DNA from 3 places in the Shewanella sp. SP2S2-6 genome. Region 1 is predicted to be linked to each of the others. Evidence: predicted binding sites of a transcription regulator. Region 1 holds the regulator's gene; each other region holds the start of a gene.
The links. The regulator MetJ, encoded in region 1, represses methionine synthesis genes. The targets are predictions, from matches to a motif close to TAGACGTCTAGACGTCTA.
Positions count from the first base shown of each region.

Region 2: msrA (peptide-methionine (S)-S-oxide reductase MsrA) is a predicted target of MetJ. The motif match lies at 1,650-1,667, and genes of this name have one in related genera.
Region 3: metH (methionine synthase) is a predicted target of MetJ. The motif match lies at 1,982-1,999, and genes of this name have one in related genera.

Region 1 is NZ_JAUOEQ010000009.1:28,216-31,499, forward strand. Features, by position in the region: gene Q4Q57_RS08810 (bifunctional aspartate kinase/homoserine dehydrogenase II) at 1-231, opposite strand, end outside; gene metB (cystathionine gamma-synthase) at 243-1,406, opposite strand; gene metJ (met regulon transcriptional regulator MetJ) at 1,619-1,933, shown strand; gene Q4Q57_RS08825 (sulfite exporter TauE/SafE family protein) at 2,015-2,758, shown strand; gene nrfD (NrfD/PsrC family molybdoenzyme membrane anchor subunit) at 2,863-3,284, opposite strand, start outside.
Region 2 is NZ_JAUOEQ010000018.1:37,101-40,384, forward strand. Features, by position in the region: gene Q4Q57_RS13370 (thiamine pyrophosphate-dependent dehydrogenase E1 component subunit alpha) at 1-140, opposite strand, end outside; gene astE (succinylglutamate desuccinylase) at 303-1,337, opposite strand; gene msrA (peptide-methionine (S)-S-oxide reductase MsrA) at 1,680-2,159, shown strand; gene pgm (phosphoglucomutase (alpha-D-glucose-1,6-bisphosphate-dependent)) at 2,273-3,284, opposite strand, start outside.
Region 3 is NZ_JAUOEQ010000002.1:121,085-124,368, reverse strand. Features, by position in the region: gene metH (methionine synthase) at 1-1,756, opposite strand, end outside; gene Q4Q57_RS02555 (histidine phosphatase family protein) at 2,210-2,929, shown strand; cobalamin riboswitch at 3,133-3,284, shown strand, end outside.

The sequences.
Region 1 (3,284 bases):
TACCAACCCCTGTTGATAGCTGGTCAGCACTTGTAATTCTTCTTGCCACAACTGACCCGCGTCGCGCAGCGCTAATAATTTATACAGGAAATTCGTGCTCTTACCCGCCGCAGAGACCACCACAAGATCATCGCTATGACCATGGGTTAACAGGATATGGGCGACTCGGCGATAACAATCGGCATCCGCTAAACTGGAGCCACCAAATTTATGTAAGTGACAACGTGCCATCTATTATTCCTCTACTGACAAGCCGCAACGGCGGCTAATCCTGCTTGAATATCTGCAACTAAATCGGCGGCATCTTCAATACCCACCGATAGACGCAATAGGGTGTCTTTAATGCCTGCCTCAAAACGCGCCTGCGGCTCCATGGCTCTGTGGGTCATAGTGGCGGGCACGGCCACTAAACTTTCTACGCCACCTAAACTTTCCGCCACGCTAAATAAGCTAAGTGCACCTAAAAAGGCCACCACTTCGGCCTCGCCGCCCTTGAGTTCAAAACTCAGCATAGCGCCAAAGCCTTTTTGTTGCTTGGCAGCAATGGCATGACCAGGGTGATCCGCAAGGCCAGGGTAATAAACTTTGCTCACCACAGGGCTTTGCGTCAATACCTCAACAATGCGCTGGGCATTGGTTTGATGTTCACGAATTCGCACCGCTAAGGTACGTAGGCCGCGCAGGGTTAAGTAACTATCAAAAGCCGATCCCGTTAAGCCTAACGTGTTCGACCACCAATGTAAGCTTTCGCCGATTTGCGCGTCTTTGGCGACCACAGCGCCGCCGACCACATCGCTGTGACCATTGATATATTTAGTGGTGGAGTGGATAACGATATCCGCGCCTAACAATAGGGGTTGTTGCAATATCGGCGATAAAAAAGTGTTATCGACCACGACTAGTGCGCCGACCTCATGGCTCGCCTTGGCAATGGCTTCGATATCCACCACACGCAATAGCGGGTTAGACGGGGTTTCGAGCCACACCATCTTAGGATTTTGTGCGATAGCGGCGGCTAACGCTTGGCTGTCGGTTTGATCGACCACAATCAGCTTAAACTGGCCTTTCTTCGCCAAATTAGTAAATAAACGGTAAGAACCACCGTAGCAATCGTGGGGCACAACCAATAGGTCATCAGGGCCGAGCAAAGTGGTCACTAAGGTGATGGCCGCCATGCCAGTGCAGGTCACTATGCCAGTGGCGCCCTTTTCTAATTGGGCTAATGCTTCACCTAAAATGCAGCGCGTTGGGTTGCCTGAACGACTGTAATCGAATTCGCGAGGATTTTTATGACCATCGAAGGCGTAATTAGTCGACAAATAAATCGGTGGCACAACTGCACCATATTGAGTATCGCTTTCGATACCCTGACGCACTGCCAGTGTGGCTAATTGACGCTCTGCCATGGGTGGACTCCTAAATTCGGTAGACTGATAGAGATGTCTGGACGTCTAAATGTACCTAAGCACAACGCCATCGTCAATAGGCGTGAAGACGTTTAGACGTCTGAACATAAAGAAATCTGTTTGCAATCACAAAGAAATAGTAGCAATAATTTGACTGTTCTTTGTAAGGGTTTAAAATCTGCCCCGAATTTAGCGTTATAACAGGTGAGTCAATGACTGAATGGAATGGGGAATACATCAGCCCCTATGCTGAACATGGCAAGAAGAATGAACAAGTAAAGAAAATTACTGTGTCTATTCCGCTCAAAGTGCTAAAAGTCCTCACGGATGAACGTACGCGTCGTCAGGTCAATAATTTGCGTCACGCCACCAACAGCGAGCTGTTGTGTGAGGCATTTTTGCACGCCTACACTGGCCAGCCATTGCCTAACGATGAAGATCTGTCAAAAGATAGCCCAGACAGCATTCCCGCCGAAGCCAAGTTGCTGATGGACGAGATGGGGATCGAGTGGGAAGACATGGAATAGCGACTTGTCGCTGGCAAAGTTACATCACAGTGCTCATCAATAGGGATCGTTAACGATCCCTTTTTGTTTATATGGAATCCTATGTTTTCTATGATAGATCCACAGACACTCGCCTTGGCCTCACTGATTGTGTTTCTTGGCGCCTTAACCCAGAGCCTGATTGGGTTTGGCCTAGCGGTTGTCGCCAGTCCTTTGCTGTATATCGTCGATCCTCAGCTCGTACCGGGTCCCGTTATTGCCATGGGATTTACCATCTCGCTACTGACCTTATTCCGGGAACGTGGTCATTTAGAATTCAATGGCTTGCAATATGCACTCCTAGGTCGCGTGCCCGGCGGTTTTATCGGCGCGAGTCTATTGCTGTTTGCACCTCAGCCCATACTCGGGTTATCCATTGCCGCCATTGTGGCTGTCGCGGTTATCCTTAGCCTGTATAAATTCAGCCTACCAGTGAATAAGAAAACCCTCTTCGGCGCGGGTGTCGTCTCGGGGATTTTCGGTAATATTGCCGCTATTGGTGGTCCGCCGATGGCGATTCTATTGTCAGGCAAAGACGCTTCGCAGTTTCGCGCCGCCCTGTCGGCCTTCTTCATTTTTAGCTCCACCATAGCTATGGTCATTCTGGCGATCACTGGCTTATTAGAATTGAAGCACCTGTGGCTGTCGTTGATGTTGCTGCCTTCAGTGCTTTTAGGGTATTTAGTCGCGGGGCGATTAGTGGGCAGTGTCGATAAAGATAAAACTAAAATGGCGACCTTAGTCCTGTGCAGTATCAGCGCCTTAGTGCTAACGGTGAAATCGGTTATCGAGTTATTGCCCCAATAAGCGTCCTGCTTGTATTGGCAAATCATCTGAAGATTCAAACAATAAAAAGCACTGACATTGTCAGTGCTTTTCTTTATCTATCAATATCTAAAGCCAGCTTACACTCAGCTTAAATAGCTTTGCCCTGCGTACACAATAAAGTGTCTTAAGGCGAGTACGCCGGTTAAGCTCGCACAAGCCACCATGATCATTGCGCCCTTAGTGTGGCGAGTCGCGGCTGGTAGCAGCATAAACAGCAATGGAATACCAAAGCCGATACCGACGACGCCTATCCAGAACACGCTTGCCCATAGCCCAGAGGTTAACGACGCTAAAGCCGCAGCCGCCGCGCCGCCCTTGAAGTACAAGGCGCAGAACAACATGAACAGGAACAAGATTTCAATCGCCATCACAGGTAACTCTAAACCGTGCATCTTGACTAAAGTTTTATCGTGGCTGTCAGTCTTAAACAGCAAGAGTGCCAGTACCGCGTTTGCCGCAGCGCCCGCGGATAGACCCGACACTAAAAACAGCGCAGGCAGTACCG
Region 2 (3,284 bases), on a different contig from region 1:
TCATCTATCACAGGCAAAACCGCGGTTTCATAAGTGGTGCCGTCGGCTTGTAGAATTCGAAGGATAGGAATGTGTAGCGATGCCTTATCCAAGAAGCCGACACGGTGCACTGTATCAGTGTTAAGTGTTGCTTTGCTCATATTGTGCTCTTGTTATCTCATTACGCACCAAAGCGTTTTGATGCGTCTGTTTATACGAATATGCCCGACGAACATTACGTTAACGTAAACTACCTATCAACCATTGGCATAGCTCAAACCACAAGTTATCCCTGCCTCACATGTATATATTGCTTTACAAGCCTAACGCACGTCCGCATTCACCGCAGGGATCAGGCAAATCACAGTGCGATTGCCAATAGGCACTTTGGCATTAGGGAACACGACAGACTCAAACTCATGTTCCACTTTAATTTCTTGCCCACCTTCCCGCGCTAATACAAAACCTTTCGGGAAAGATCTGAAGTTTTCGACATCGGTTGCGAAGGTAAATTCAAAATCATCGAAATGTTTATTGATGACGCGGCACACTTGGTACAAGTTAACCTTATCGGCATCAAATGCATCCAACTCCAACGGCTTAGCGGTGATCAAGCGCATAAACATTTCATGGGTCGCGATAAAACGCGTCATGTCGTTCTGCCCCATGGGATAGACTTTGCCAAGCTCAATGGTAAAGGCATCGGCGCCGTAGTGTTCGGAGGAAAAATAGCTAAAGGTCGTGGTCGGTTCGTGGTGAAAAAGAACCGTATCGACGCCGCTTGCGGCTAAAAACATGATTTGCTCGCCGCTAAAGGCACGCCCTGGACGATAGGGATAGATAGCGAACTTTTCATGCTTCGAGACGCGCATCGCCGTGTGCAGATCATAATGAATGCGCTGACGACCATCTGCAACCGCGGTATAAAAACGGTCCACATAGGCTTCGAGTTTTTTGGCGCGCACTCGCTCAGGATTGACTAATCCCGGAGGATTGGAATGCTCACCACTAAACAGACGATTCATGTTCTCATCGATAATCCGCGTGCCGTTATTAATCGCTAATGGATTACCAATCAGGAATAAAGTGCGCTGTTTCGCGATGATCTTTTGCTGTAAAAGCTGCTTAATTAAGCCATTGCAGAGTTCAATGGGCGCGGTCTCGTTACCGTGAACACCGCAAGAAAGGACAACATCTTTTCCTTCATTCTGGGCGGGCTCAAAAACGATAACGCCAGTATCCCACACTTCAACTTGGGTATGGTCGCCCAAGCTAAATGAAAACTCGCCATCGAACTGTTCAGGATGGGCTAAGGTGAGCGCTAAAAAATCCTTTGAATCTAACAGAGCTTGTAACACAGAATTCTCCTTATAATGGTGTGTAACAGTAACGGCGCAATAGCATCAGTGCAGATAGCCATAACCACTCAAGCATTCATCTCAACGCGGTTAGGCTGACTCGCACCTTAAAAAGCGGCTTCAATACTAACACATGTTTTTAATGCTGTTCTCAGACATTTATCGCCATAGGACCCAGTTTTGAACGGAATAAGATCAACGCGGCGCTTTGCTACGGCGAGTGTAAATTTTCCATCACCTTATCGAAAAATCGTCCTGCATAAATATTCCTGCTAGAGGCTTGCTTTTGCGCGCGAGTTTTATCACAATTCTTAGCCATCTAGACTTCTATTGGATTTAATTATGGCGTTAGCAACCTTTGGTGCCGGCTGTTTCTGGGGCGTAGAGTATTTTTTTAGACAAGTGAATGGCGTATCGAACGCCACCTGCGGCTATATGGGCGGCAATAATAGCGCGACCACCTATGAAGAAGTCAAAAAAGGCAAAACGGGCCACGCCGAAGTGGTACAAGTGGAATTTGACCCTGCCTTGGTCAGTTATGAAGACTTGCTCGAGGTATTTTGGAAAAACCACAATCCAACCAGCCTGAACATGCAAGGTGGAGATATAGGCACTCAATACCGCAGCACGATTTTCTTCCATGACAGTGAACAAAAAGCCGCAGCAGAAGCCTCAAAATTAGCTTTTGCCCGATCAGGTCGTTGGGGATTACGCCATATCGTGACTGAAATAGTGCCATTGCAGCAGTTCCATGTGGCAGAGGAATATCACCAAAATTACATTGATAAGAATAATTTACCGAGTTGTCATATCGAGTACTAAATACAGTCAAATCAGCATGAGTTTAATACTCATAACTGACATTAGACACAAACAAAAACGCACTCAAAACTGAGTGCGTTTGTTTTTTGATACTTTATAAACCTACTGCTGCATTAAGCGTTCAGCGCCTTATCAATTAATGCCTGCGCATCTTTGATGATTTCAGCTAAATGCTGCTCACTGATAAAACTCTCGCCGTAGATCTTAAATAACGCTTCCGTGCCCGATGGACGCGCGGCAAACCAACCATTCGCCGTAGTCACTTTGATGCCACCAATGGCCGCATTATTGCCCGGCGCATGGGTTAACACGTTTTCGATTGTCTCACCCGCAAGCACAGTGGCATTTAAGGTTTCTGCATTCAATAACGCAAATTTGGCCTTGTTTTCAAGACTGATTGGGCTATCGATACGCTTATAAAAGCTTTGGCCAAATTGTTTTACTAGCTCTTGATGGCGTTGACCTGGAGTTTTACCTGTCACCGCAAGAATTTCTGCAGCAAGTAACCCTAGAATAAAGCCGTCTTTATCCGTGCACCACGTTGTCCCATCACGGCGTAAAAATGCAGCGCCAGCGCTCTCTTCACCGCCAAAGGCGATGGTGGCTTCGGCTAAACCATCGACAAACCACTTAAAGCCCACAGGCACTTCGAGTAATTTTTTGCCGTGGAAAGCACAGATTTTATCGATAAGCGCACTCGATACTAAGGTTTTACCTATGGCTAAGGTATCGCTCCAATCCGGTCTGTGCGTCAGTAAATAATCGATAGCGACCGCAAGGTAGTGATTAGGGTCCATCAAGCCGGTACCAGGGCAGACAATGCCGTGACGGTCATAGTCAGGATCGTTACCAAGGCATAAATCAAAGGATTCTTTATGGGCGAGTAACCCTGCCATCGCATAGGGAGACGAGCAATCCATGCGGATTTTGCCGTCTTTATCCAGCGGCATAAAGCTAAAGCTTGGGTCAACTTTATCATTAACTAAGGTGATATCGAGTCCATAACGCGTGGCTATCGGTGCCCAGTAGAAAATCCCTGAACCACCGAGCGGGTCAACACCGATACGCAGCTTAGCGTTGGCAATCGCCTGCATGTCGATAACGTTTTCTAAATCAGCCACATAG
Region 3 (3,284 bases), on a different contig from region 1:
CTGGGTTGTTACCGCGAAACGAGAACGACACGTTCGACACGCCGCCCGAAATCATCGCGTGGGGCAGGGTGGCTTTAATCGCTTTAATGGCATCAATAAAATCGACTGCATAGTTGTCGTGTTCATCGATACCTGTGGCGATGGCGAAAATGTTTGGGTCGAAGATGATGTCTTCTGGCGGAAAGCCGACCTTATCGACCAGCACCCGATAAGCGCGGGTACAGATTTCGATTTTACGCGCCTTGGTATCGGCCTGACCTTGCTCATCGAATGCCATGATAATGGCCGCCGCGCCGTAGCGTTTCACCAGTGTTGCTTGCTCGATAAACTTGGCTTCGCCTTCTTTGAGGGAAATCGAGTTAACTATGCCCTTGCCTTGAATACATTTGAGGCCAGCTTCGATCACTTCCCACTTAGAGGAGTCGATCATAATAGGTACGCGGCTGATGTCGGGCTCAGAGGCAATCAAGTTTAAAAACTTGTGCATGATCTCTGCGCCATCGAGCATGCCTTCGTCCATGTTGATGTCGATGATCTGCGCGCCGCTTTCGACCTGCTCGCGGGCGACATCGAGCGCCTGCTCAAACTTACCGTCTTTGATCAGCTTTAAAAACTTGGCTGAACCTGTAACGTTGGTGCGTTCACCCACGTTAACGAACAGGGATTGGGCGTCGATAGTCAGTGGTTCCAAACCGGCAAGGCGGCAGGCTACGGGAATATCGGGCAATACGCGCGGGTTATGTCTATCGACCGCTTCGCGAATAACGCGGATATGTTCAGGCGTACTACCACAGCAACCACCGATAATATTGAGCATGCCTTCGCGCGCCCAATCTTCAATCACGTTTGCCATGTCTTCTGGGGTTTCATCGTAACCGCCAAACTCGTTCGGCAGGCCTGCATTCGGATGCGCCGACACATAACACTCACTGATGCGGGATAATTCTTCCACATAGGGGCGCAATTCTTTTGGCCCAAGTGCACAGTTAAGACCGATAGATAACGGCTTGATATGACGAAGGGAATTGTAAAAGGCTTCGGTCGTTTGGCCAGTCAGTGTGCGGCCAGAGGCATCGGTAATAGTGCCCGAAATCATGATCGGCAATCTGTCTTTAGAATGCTGACCAAATAAGTCATCAAATACCGATTCAATCGCAAACAGTGCGGCTTTGGCGTTTAAGGTATCGAATATGGTCTCGACCATAATGATATCCGCGCCGCCTTCAATCAGCGCCTTAGTGGATTCTCGGTAAGCGCTCACTAACTCATCGAAGCTGACGTTGCGATAGCCAGGATCGTTCACATCGGGACTAATCGAACACGTACGGTTAGTGGGGCCTAACACACCGGCGACGTAGCGTGGAATGCCTGTGGCAGCAAACACTTCATCACAGGCTTCACGGGCGAGGCGCGCGCCGGCTAAGTTAATTTCGGCGGACAGCGACTGCATGTCGTAGTCGGCCATGGCGATAGTAGTAGCATTAAAGGTGTTGGTTTCAATGATGTCGGCACCGGCGTTTAAGTAGTCGGTGTGAATTTGTTTGATGATGTGGGGTTGCGACAACACCAATAAATCATTGTTACCTTTGACGTCAGTGTGCCAATCTTTAAAGCGTTCGCCGCGATAATCCTCTTCTTCGAGCTTGTGGTCTTGGATCATAGTGCCCATGGCACCGTCTAAGATTAGAATGCGCTCAGCAAGCTGTTTACGAATGTCTGCCAATATCTGGCCGGCTTTGGTAGAGGGTATCGTCATAAATAATTACCTTAAATACAGCTAAGTTAAGTCCAAGCATCGACCCTTGTTATGCTAAGTGCAGGGTAAAGCGTGTTGTGCAGTCCAGATATCGGCTCTCGTTATCGACCCTAGTTAGTGATCTAAATTAGCTAACTTAGTTAGGCTAAGTGCATTCCATTCTGCTCGGTCGATATTTGACTACTCGTTTTAGTTATTCATTGTTAGAGATTAGTTTTGGACATTTAAACGTATAGACGTCCATAATACGCGACTTATGATTGTCAGGGCAAGGTCAAAATTGACTGACGACAATTGCGTCCTATCAGCACTTTTCACCCAGTTTAACGGCTCTTTTTTTAGGACTAGTTGTAGAGCTAGTTGTTGGGCTAGGGCGTAATTGAGTATATAGGACGACGGTTCTAATGTGGGCTTTCAACAAAATTTGCCATGAGTGATAGACATAGGAATACGATGAAACAAGTTCGATTGTTATTGTTACGCCACGGCGAGTGTGAAGGCGGCGCCATTTTACGCGGCCGTGTGGATGTGCCTTTAAGCGAAAAGGGCTGGCAGCAAATGTCGGCAGCGGTTGAGGCGCAGGCAAGTACCTGCAGCGCGATTTATAGTTCGACTTCACGCCGCTGCGGCGAATTTGCCCAAGCCTTTGCCGCCGAATTGCATTCGACGGCGGCATTGATATCTGAGTCAAGGCCATTGCAGGCGCAGTTTTTGTCGGGTTTACAAGAAATCGACTTTGGCGATTGGGACGGTTGTCGACTCGATGAGCTGTATCAGCAAGAGGGCGAACGTTTAGCGGCCTATTGGCAAAACCCTTGGCAAACACCGCCGCCCAATGGGGAAACTATGGCCAGTTTCGAGTCGCGGGTGAATGGCGCGATTGACCAGATACTCGCCGCCGAGTTTGAACGATTGACCGTCGACTCAGATAGCGCCGAGCTGGCTGTGGGAGCGGGCGTGGCTGCGGGCGAACTGGCTGCCAAAGTATGGGTGGTGACCCACGGCGGAGTGATCCGTCACTTAATGGCGCGCGCCCTTGGGGTTGAACGGGCGGTGGGATTTTACAGTCAACTCGATTTACCCGTGGCGGCCGTGGTGAGCATTAATGTGCTGCAGGATGAGCACGGCGTTTGTTATTGGCGTTTAGATTGGCCGAGCGGGCGCTGCGAGTGATCCGCGTTGCCCTAAGGTGAAGATTTTTCTTGTCTTACCAGCGTGATTGTCGATTGCCTATTAAGGTAAATATAGGATAATGCTTTTTCCTGACGTCCCCGACGCACACGGCCTTGCAAGGCTGGTGGCAGTGTATCGGATGACGTCACAGAAATAGGTGTTGGGAGTTTTGAGTGGTGCGAGGGTGTTCTGTGGCAGTTATGGCCGAGACACGCTGCAAAGGCTTGAAATCAATCTCAACATAATAGGGAATCGGGGAGCTGCTCGTCAGTCAGCCCGAACTGTGCCCGCAACTGTGAGTGACTTTTTATATTGTTTTCAATACAAAAAGTGACGAGTCAGGAGACCTGCCTAT